Regions from separate parts of the Vibrio sp. SCP2 genome, predicted to be linked through region 2. Evidence: riboswitches for the same ligand, from Rfam matches in the RefSeq annotation. Region 2 holds a riboswitch; each other region holds the start of a gene.
The links. A riboswitch is a leader RNA that binds a small molecule or an ion and turns the genes downstream of it on or off. The one in region 2 is predicted to bind thiamine pyrophosphate.

Region 1 (3,278 bases), on a different contig from region 2:
GCCAATAGCGCGCCTGCTTGAAGATCAAAATCAAACTTAATGGCTTGATAGATTGCTAGCTCAATCGTAGTTGATTTAGGCCCGCCACCCAGTGCCATTACAGTAGCAAAACTGGTAAAGCAGAGCATAAACACCAAGCCACTGACATGAGGTAATTGCTGTCGTAGACGCGGCCACTCAATCCAGCGAAATTTATCCCAGTGTCCCATGCCAAGATGGGCGCACAGTTTATGCTGCTCTTGTGGAATAGAGTCTAATGCTTGCAGAAGCAATCGGGTCGCATAAGGAAGATTAAAAAACACATGCGCCAACAAAATCCCATTGAGCCCATATATTGAGAACGGCAACTTGCTGTCTAGGCTTTTGAACAAATCAGCAATCAAACCACTATTGCCATAAATGGCAAGAAGGCCAAACACCCCGACTAAGACAGGCAACACCAGTGTTGTAGCAAACAGTTTGAGTAACAAGGATTTCCCCCTAAATCGACGGCGAGACAACGCATGCGCGACTGGGATGGCAAGGCCAACACTGAGCAAAGTAGAAAGAAAAGACTGATAGAAACTGAATTTGGTGACATGTCGATAGTATGGATCACTCCACACCTGACGGATATCTAGCGATGGCGCGTTAACCAGTAAAGCACCGAGAGCAGAAACGACAAAGGTCGCGATGATTATCGCGACCCATAAGCCAATTTTGGGGGTATTACGCAAAAGAGCCTCTTAGAATGTCAGCGCACTTTGCCATTCGCGAATCCAAGATTTACGATTTTCGGCCACTTCGTCGGCGCTAAAGGTCAGAGCCTTGCTTGGCAGAGTTAGGGTTTCAAAACCTTCAGGCAGTGCAACGTCTGTGACTGGGTACATCCAGTTACCTGTTGGCATTGCTGATTGGAACTCATCACTAAGAATAAAGTTCATAAACTCATCGGCTAGCTTTTGATTTTTAGACGCTTTCACTTTAGCAGCAACTTCGACTTGCGTGTAATGACCTTCAGCAAAATCAGCGGCGGCATACTTGTTGTCACTTTCAGCAATCAAATGATAAGCAGGAGAGGTCGTGTAAGAGAGTACCAGATCAGACTCACCTTCGAGGAACATTGAGTACGCTTCAGACCAACCTTTAGTCACAGTTACGGTTTTCTTAGCTAGATTTTGCCAAGCCTGAGTCACGTCATCTCCGTAAACAGACTTCATCCACAACATCAGACCTTGCCCTGGTGTTGAAGTACGTGGGTCTTGATAGATCACTTTCAGATCATCGCGAGATTCCACCAACTCTTTCAAGCTTTTTGGTGGGTTAGCTAGCTTCTCTTTGTTGTAAACAAACGCGAAGTAGCCGAAATCATAAGGGACGAACGTTTTGTCTGCCCACCCATTTGGCAATGCAACCTTGCTAGTGTCTACGCTATGTTCAGCCAACAAACCTGTCTTTTTCGCTTCCGCCATTAGGTTGTTGTCTAAGCCTAAAATGATATCCGCTTTGCTGTTATCGCCTTCTAATCGCAGACGGTTAAGGATAGAGACACCATCGTCTAGCGCGACGAAATTAACATCACAACCACAATGCGCTTCAAACGCTTTTTCTACAACAGGACCTGGGCCCCAATCGGCGGCAAAAGAGTCGTAGGTATAAACGGTTAAACTGTTTTCTGCGGCTGTCGCTGAGAATATCGCCAGCGTTGCTAACGCTAGGGTACTAATTGAAATGGTGCTTAGAGTGTTTTTCACTGCTCGCTCTCTCCTTGTCTGAGCGGCACAGGCTTGAGAAGCGGAGTTCAAATCCAAACTCAATTCCTACGCCAGCATTATCTGGTTCAGGTACACGGGTCCCAAGCGATAGCTCGATCTCAGCTGACGCTAACATAAGTTAGGTCAATAGCTCCCCGATGAGTAACGGTCGAATTGTAATATTAATAAACTGCAATATCTATCCCCTAAATAGTTGGAGTTGCAGCTAGGCGACAAGCAAATTCATCCCAATGAACATAGGTGTTCTATTTGATTTGGGTGAATTTGAGCAGTCAACAACGCTGCGGCTTCAAATAGGACGGGGATCGTAGCCCCAGCGAGGAACCAATCCTTGCTCTATTCCTAAATGGTCAAGAATACGCGCGACCATAAAATCAACCAGATCCTCTATCGATTTAGGTTGATGATAAAAACCTGGCGCAGCAGGCATGATGGTTACTCCCATTTGTGACAACTTGTGCATATTCTCTAGATGCAGAGTAGAAAATGGGGTTTCACGAACCACCAACAGTAGCTGACCACGCTCTTTCATCACCACGTCTGCAGCACGTTCAATCAGGTTATCCGACATACCGTGGGCAATCGCCGCAACACTGCCTGCAGAGCATGGACAGACGACCATTTGTTTCGGCGCTGCAGAGCCAGACGCCACAGGAGAGAACCAATCGTCTTTACCGCATACAACCAGCTTGTCTGGGTCACAATTAAGGTGCTCGACCAAAGTTTGCTTAGCCGAATCAGGATTGGCAGGCAGTTTAAGGTCATGTTCAGTTGCTAGCACCACTCTCGCCGCAGACGAAATAAGCAGATAAACTTGATAATCAGCAGCCAGAAGGCACTCTAATAGGCGTAAACCATAAGGAGCGCCAGAGGCACCAGTAAAGGCTAAGGTGATGGCTTTTTGTTGCTTAGTCATATTTAAAAACTACACTATTGAGCTAGCTTTGCCAGAAGCTTGTTATGAATACCTTCGAACCCGCCATTGCTCATCACCAAAATCTGATCACCTGAGCTAGCACTAGCAACAATTTGCTCCACAAGTTCATCGACATTATTGGAGGTTTGCGCAGGTTGGGCACATTGAGCGGCGATCTCTTCCACCGACCAATCAATCGAATCGGGTTGATATAAGAACACTTGATCGGCTTTTTGTAACGACGCGGCCAACGTATCCTTGTGCACACCTCGCTTCATCGTAGCGCTGCGTGGTTCGAGTACCGCGATAATTTTGCTATCGCCGACCTTGTTACGTAATCCACCGAGCGTCAGTTCAATCGCGGTCGGATGATGGGCAAAGTCGTCGTAAACCGTGATGCCATTGACCTCACCTTTGAGCTCCAAGCGGCGTTTGGTATTGATAAATTTGGCTAAAGATTCACAGGCTAAGTCTGGGGTGACGCCAACATGGCGCGCTGCAGCTATCGCCATCAAAGCGTTATCTACATTGTGATCACCAACTAGATTCCAACTTACAATACCCACTTGCTCGCCTTGGAACAGTACTTTGAACTGCGAGCCATCAAT
Region 2 (3,278 bases):
CGTCTAGCGGAGCAGGCAAAATGAAGCTTGGCATATCAAACAAAACCACAACGCTTTGCCATAAGCCCAAAATAACCAACAGGCTAATCGCCATACGCACCATTGGATGCGTCACCTGAGTTTTGATTCTCTTGTTGGGTAGCGTAAGTTCTAGGTTCGTCACCTTACTCATAGTCTTGCTCCAACTGTTCAAGAATATTTCGCTGCAACGCCGCGCACTCGCCATCTATCGCGCGTGGAGGCAGTGAAGCAGGAACGTCTAGGGGGTGCGCATGGGCAGGCGCACCTTGAAGCAAATAGAGCGCATCCGATAAACGTACCGCTTCTTGGGGATCATGGGTAATCAACACAACGGTTTTACCCTTGAGTAACTTGGCAGACAAGGTTTGCAACTTATGGCGCGTGACAGCATCTAGCGCGGAAAAAGGCTCATCCATCAACACAACGGGCTTGTCTTGCATTAGAGTACGCGCAAGAGCAACACGCTGGCGCATTCCCCCAGATAGCTGAGCAGGCATTGTATTGATATGGGCGGCTAACCCTACTTGCTCGAGCAGTTCAATTGCCTTGTCATGCTCGATATTCTGCGCACCAAATTGACGGCTTAACATGACGTTATCAATAACATTTAGCCATGGTAGCAACAGATCTTGCTGTGCCATGTAGGCAATTTTGTCTTGCAAGCCTTGCCCTTGGCTTAGCTTAAGCGTCCCTTGCCACTCCACTTTGTGATCAAGCAAACCAGCAAGATAACGCAGTAAAGTGGTTTTGCCGCAGCCGCTTCGACCCAGCAAACTGGTCCACTTCCCTGCGGGGATGTGCATATCTAAGCCAGTTAGTGTCGGGGTTTGGCTATCAAGGTAACGAAGCTGTGAAGCCTTGAGCTCTATCCCGATCGCTTCAGCGCACATTTGTGTGCCCACAGAAAAAGTGGTGCACTGGGCCATGACCTTGACCCACATCTAACTGATAGGCGTGCGCAATGGCTTGAGAGATATATTGCTTACCAAGATACACGGCTTTATGAAGACGGTTACCTTGAGCAAGATAAGAAGCAATCGCAGAAGAAAGGGTACAACCTGTTCCGTGAGTATTTTTAGTCGCGACACGTTTGGCGCTCAATAACTCACTGCTCTCTTGCTCGATAAGGAGATCATTACTGTTTTGGTCTTTCTCTAAATGCCCACCTTTTAGCAACACCGCTTTCGCCCCAAGTGCGCGTAATGACTCAATCATCGCCCCCATTTGCTCTTCATCTTGAGGGACTTCACCACCAATCAAAGCAGCCCCTTCAGGTAGATTCGGCGTAATTAAATCAGCGAGAGGTAACAATTCTTGTTTGAGCGTAGAGATTGCCGATTGCTCTAATAACAGGTCACCGCTTGTGGCAACCATGACAGGATCAACCACAAGATGCTTAGGTTGATATTGACGTATTTTTGCCGCGACAACCTTGATGATTTCCGCATCCGCCAACATGCCGACTTTAACAGCAACCACATTCAGGTCGGTGAATACCGCATCTAACTGGCTTTCAATATGCGCTAATGGAATCGGGTGAATGGCACTGACACCCTGTGTATTTTGCGAAGTGATAGCAGTGATGACGGAGCATGCGTAACTGCCTGTCGCAGAGATGGCTTTAATATCGGCTTGGATACCTGCACCACCACCGCTGTCAGATCCAGCAATGGTTAATACAATAGGGGTTGTGTCTTGTGAATGTGGCATAGATGCTCCTACTACAAGACGTATAGGAACTCTCGACCACCAAAAGAACGCTCATAAACAGAGTGACTCTCGAATGCGAGTACACTAAACCCGAGATATGGAATTAGTGCGCATAGTTCCCTACGTCAGTGCTAACTGAATCAGGTTCTACGGGTCTCGCTTCGCGATCTCAGCCCTTTCCCTATTGGGTAGGCTCCCCGACTATTTCCGCAGATGATAACAACAAAAGTAGTTTTATTGCATCAATATTTGGTGCGTCGCTGCAAAAAAACAAACAAAACCCCAGCCCGAACATATGGCATTAATTGCTTATTTTTGTAACAGGATAAATTTCTGAACTATAGTAACTTAGCTTACATGGAATTAAGGAGAGAGCTATGAGCCAGGAGGCACTACTATCTCGACTGAACGAATTACCGAGAATCCAAAAAGTACTTCAAGAGCTTCTCGATATGGTCAACAAGAGTGACGTCGACTTTAAACTGTTAGCGAATAAAATAGCGACTGATCAAGTTCTTAGCGCGCGACTACTACGCTTAGCCAATTCCGCTCACTTTGGTGGAAGCAAGAGTGTATCTTCGATAAATGAAGCCTTACTTCGAGTTGGAACAGGCCCAGTCAGGACCCTAGTTGTTGCTTCAGTTCTCTCTAGCGCCTTCCCTAAAATCAAAACATTAGATATGGACAAGTACTGGGAAGAGACGTTCGAAGTCTCGATTATTGCCAGTAAAATTGCCATTGAAACAGGCATGGACAGTAATGACGTATTCACTACTGGAGTATTGCACAACATTGGCGAGTTGATGATCCACACTTTAGTACCGGAAGAAGCACAAACGATTGCCCAGCGAGCAGAGGAAGGAGAAAACGCTATCGCAGTGCAAGAAGAAATCTTAGATATCACAGCGCCAACTCTTGGGGCCAAACTAGCCAGAGCGTGGCGCTTTCCTGATGATATGGTGGATGCCATCGCAAATTTTGCCGAGCCTAGAGATGCCGAGATTTCTCCTAAAATGGCCACCACTCTTCATTTAGCCCGTTCGATTCATCGCGATTGGGATCAGCTGGAGAGCGAGGAAGGTAAAGCTCGCTACCTTGCTGAACATCCAGACTCTCGCCTTTTGCATATCTCAGCAGCCTTCGCACCAACAATCGACAAGTATCGAGGCAATGGTCGTGACCTCGCTTCACAGTTAAACGCGGCGTAAAACAATAGGTGAGCACTAAGCTCACCTTTTTCTATTCAAACTTTCAGTTATCGCATAGACTCAGATGAATAATTTTTTGTTATGAGAATAATGTGATGATCAATCCTGTCTGGCTCAAGACCTTTGTTACTCTGATCGATACAGGTCATTTCACAAAGACCGCTGAGAAGCTGTTTATGACTCAGCCAGGTGTTACCCAGCACATTAAAAAACTTGAGCAGGCTTGCGGTTACCCCTTAATCGAAAGACACAACAAAAGTTTTGATATCACTGAAGCGGGTCGTAATGTCTATCAACATGCGATTCAGCTTGAGCGCCAAGAATCAGAACTGCTTAACT
Region 3 (3,278 bases), on a different contig from region 2:
TCGTTTTACCCCACCTGATGCGGGTACCTTCTGGTATCACCCGCATATGAATAGCGTCAAACAACTCGGTATGGGGTTGGTAGGGCTGATCATCGTCGAAGAAGCGATTCCAGTAGAGTTTGATGAAGAACATGAGTTGATGCTTAAGCACTGGCACCTCGATAAGCAGGGGGCGTGGAAAGAATTAATGATTCCTCGTCTTAGCGCGAGAATGGGAACCCCCGGAGAGTGGAGTAGCGTCAATGGTGTACATGAGCCTAAGTATCAATTAAAGGAAAATGCCACTACCCGGCTGCGTATCGCCAACGTCGACAATACGATTACCTATCCAATTGCTATTGAAGGGGCCGAAGCATGGGTGATAGCCATCGATGGTAACCCGATTAAAGCTCCCTATAAGCTCTCTCAACATAAAATTGGCCCGGGTATGAGGGTTGACCTTGCCTTAATCGCTCCGAAGCAAGGAGAGTCCGTTTATGTCCGATATATGAAGGGTAGATTTCCGTTTCCTCTGTGTGAGTTTGAAGCGATCAGGTCTGATCTTTCCGATCATAGGCCGAGCCCTCAACTTCCTCTTAATCCTGTGCCTGATCTTGATTTGGTCAATGCGGAGAAAATTGATTTTGTATTTGAATGGGAAGGGGCAATTTCACCGGTTGGAAAAGATGGTAAGTCGGTTCCTAAGTTTTGGTTAACCAACAAACGGGCTTGGGAAGGGATGTCGAAAGATAATATCCCCGCTCCACTCGCTTCGTTACAACTGGGTAAAACTTATATTTTCTCTCTCAAGAACGTCACTCAGTATCATCATCCAATTCATATCCATGGTCATACATTCACAGTTTTGGAGCTCAATGGTAAAAAGGTCGAACAGCCTTTCCACACAGACACTGTTTTACTAGGCAAAAACGGTACGGCTATCGCAGCGTTCGTGGCGGATAATCCAGGGCGCTGGATGTATCACTGTCATGTGATCGAGCATATGAAAACCGGATTAATGGGGTATATTGAAGTAAAGTGACTCCTGTAACTTTTCAAATGTTTGCAGTTAGCAATGGCTAAATCTTAATTTATGATCTTCCGCGAGCGTGTATTTTGGCTACAATACACCCAGTAAATTGGAGGAATTATGGGTCAGTTTTCAATATTGGGTTTTATCGCACTCGGTGGTGCATTTGGAGCATGCTCTCGTTATCTTGTTTCAGAGCTTTGTGTTGTGCTTCTTGGGCGTGGTTTTCCATACGGTACGCTAACTGTTAACGTGGTCGGTTCTTTCATTATGGGCTTGCTTATTGCGGCTTTCGAAAATGAGATGCTTGCTACCGAACCATGGCGCCAAATTATCGGGTTGGGTTTTCTTGGGGCACTCACCACCTTCTCTACGTTCTCTATGGATAATGTGCTTCTAATGCAGCAAGGCGCTTTTTTTAAGATGGGTTTGAATGTGTTGTTGAATGTCTTTTTAAGTATTTCTGCTGCATGGATTGGTTTTCAAATACTCATCAAGAGCTAATGTTGGTTAAAATTTAGCTAATTATTGTTCATCACGGCTTGGTTTACCCAAGCCGTTTTTATATACTGCAATTACTTGTCGGAGTGCCATAAGGCTGAGACCGTTAATTCGGGATCCGTTGAACCTGATCAGATTAAAATCTGCGAAGGGAACAAGAGAAGATATCTACACCAGAGTTCTGTCTGGTTACCTATCAAATAGTCGAATGTTGTTATATACCATTAGTGCACACTAATAAGGTCATAATTCGATTCCTCTTGTCGCATCTTTCCGCCAAGCATTTTTATCCCATTACTTTTTATCTAAGAATAACAAAGCAAGGAAAAATGCTATGTCGAGTCGCAAACAAGCGAGACTGGAAGCAAAACAGTTCATTGATACACTTTCGGTACAGCCGTACCCAAATTCAAGCAAAGTCTATGTAGAGGGTTCACGCCCAGATATTCGTGTGCCTATGCGAGAAATCTCACTCGCGGATAGTCTTATTGGAGGCACAAAAGAAGCGCCTATTTTCGAACCTAATGAGCCTGTACGTGTTTACGATACTTCTGGTGTATACACTGACCCAGAACACACAATTGACCTTTACAGCGGTCTACCAAAGCTAAGAGAAGGGTGGATTGAAGAACGTGCCGATACTGAATTACTCGACGATGTTAGCTCGGTATACACCAAGGAGCGTTTAGAAGACGAGACGCTTGATGAGCTACGTTATGGCAATTTGCCACGAATTAGACGTGCTAAAGATGGTCAGTGTGTCACCCAGCTTCACTATGCGCGCAAGGGTCTTGTTACCCCTGAGATGGAATACATCGCCTTACGTGAAAACATGGGGCGCGCTCAATATCGCGATGAGGTGTTGAATCAACAGCACCCTGGTCAAAGCTTTGGGGCCAACTTACCCAAAGACATTACTGCAGAATTTGTTCGTAAAGAAGTCGCAGAAGGTCGAGCGATTATCCCTTCCAATATTAACCACCCAGAATCTGAACCAATGATTATTGGGCGTAACTTCTTAGTTAAAGTAAACGCTAATATCGGTAATTCATCAGTGACATCTTCAATTGAGGAAGAGGTTGAGAAGCTAGTATGGGCGACTCGCTGGGGTGGCGATACTGTTATGGACCTGTCTACTGGCCGCAATATTCACGAAACTCGTGAGTGGATTCTACGTAACAGTCCAGTGCCGATCGGTACTGTGCCAATGTACCAAGCGCTTGAAAAAGTTAACGGCATTGCGGAAAACCTCAACTGGGAAGTGATGCGCGATACTCTGATTGAGCAAGCAGAGCAGGGCGTCGATTACTTCACTATTCACGCAGGTTTACTGCTTCGCTATGTACCTATGACGGCAAAACGTGTGACTGGCATTGTTTCTCGTGGTGGTTCTATTATCGCTAAATGGTGTTTAGCGCATCATCAGGAAAGCTTCTTATATACTCATTTCCGCGAGATATGTGAAATCTGTGCCAAGTATGACGTGGCGCTTTCTCTTGGCGATGGATTACGTCCTGGCTCAGTAGCTGATGCGAACGACGAAGCGCAATTCGCTGAGCTTCGTACTCTTGGTGAACTAACCAAGATTGCTTGGGAATATGACGTACAGGTCATTATTGAAGGACCTGGCCATATTCCGATGCATATGATCAAAGAGAACATGGAAGAGCAGCTAGAGCACTGTCATGAAGCGCCGTTTTACACCCTTGGCCCACTGACAACCGATGTTGCGCCGGGCTATGATCATATCACTTCAGGTATTGGTGCC

Region 1: another riboswitch for thiamine pyrophosphate. It lies ahead of thiB (thiamine ABC transporter substrate binding subunit); the one in region 2 lies ahead of thiD (bifunctional hydroxymethylpyrimidine kinase/phosphomethylpyrimidine kinase).
Region 3: another riboswitch for thiamine pyrophosphate. It lies ahead of thiC (phosphomethylpyrimidine synthase ThiC); the one in region 2 lies ahead of thiD (bifunctional hydroxymethylpyrimidine kinase/phosphomethylpyrimidine kinase).

What each region holds. Positions count from the first base shown of each region.
Region 1 is NZ_JCAFVV010000009.1:35,364-38,641, reverse strand. Features, by position in the region: gene thiP (thiamine/thiamine pyrophosphate ABC transporter permease ThiP) at 1-716, opposite strand, end outside; gene thiB (thiamine ABC transporter substrate binding subunit) at 726-1,712, opposite strand; TPP riboswitch at 1,780-1,901, opposite strand; gene AC5O63_RS18865 (flavin prenyltransferase UbiX) at 2,044-2,670, opposite strand; gene mpl (UDP-N-acetylmuramate:L-alanyl-gamma-D-glutamyl-meso-diaminopimelate ligase) at 2,685-3,278, opposite strand, start outside.
Region 2 is NZ_JCAFVV010000001.1:1,034,453-1,037,730, reverse strand. Features, by position in the region: gene AC5O63_RS05000 (ABC transporter permease) at 1-172, opposite strand, end outside; gene AC5O63_RS04995 (ABC transporter ATP-binding protein) at 165-911, opposite strand; gene thiD (bifunctional hydroxymethylpyrimidine kinase/phosphomethylpyrimidine kinase) at 901-1,731, opposite strand; TPP riboswitch at 1,832-1,941, opposite strand; gene AC5O63_RS04985 (HDOD domain-containing protein) at 2,109-2,939, shown strand; gene AC5O63_RS04980 (LysR family transcriptional regulator) at 3,035-3,278, shown strand, end outside.
Region 3 is NZ_JCAFVV010000011.1:791-4,068, forward strand. Features, by position in the region: gene AC5O63_RS19880 (multicopper oxidase domain-containing protein) at 1-1,021, shown strand, start outside; gene crcB (fluoride efflux transporter CrcB) at 1,130-1,513, shown strand; TPP riboswitch at 1,583-1,681, shown strand; gene thiC (phosphomethylpyrimidine synthase ThiC) at 1,845-3,278, shown strand, end outside.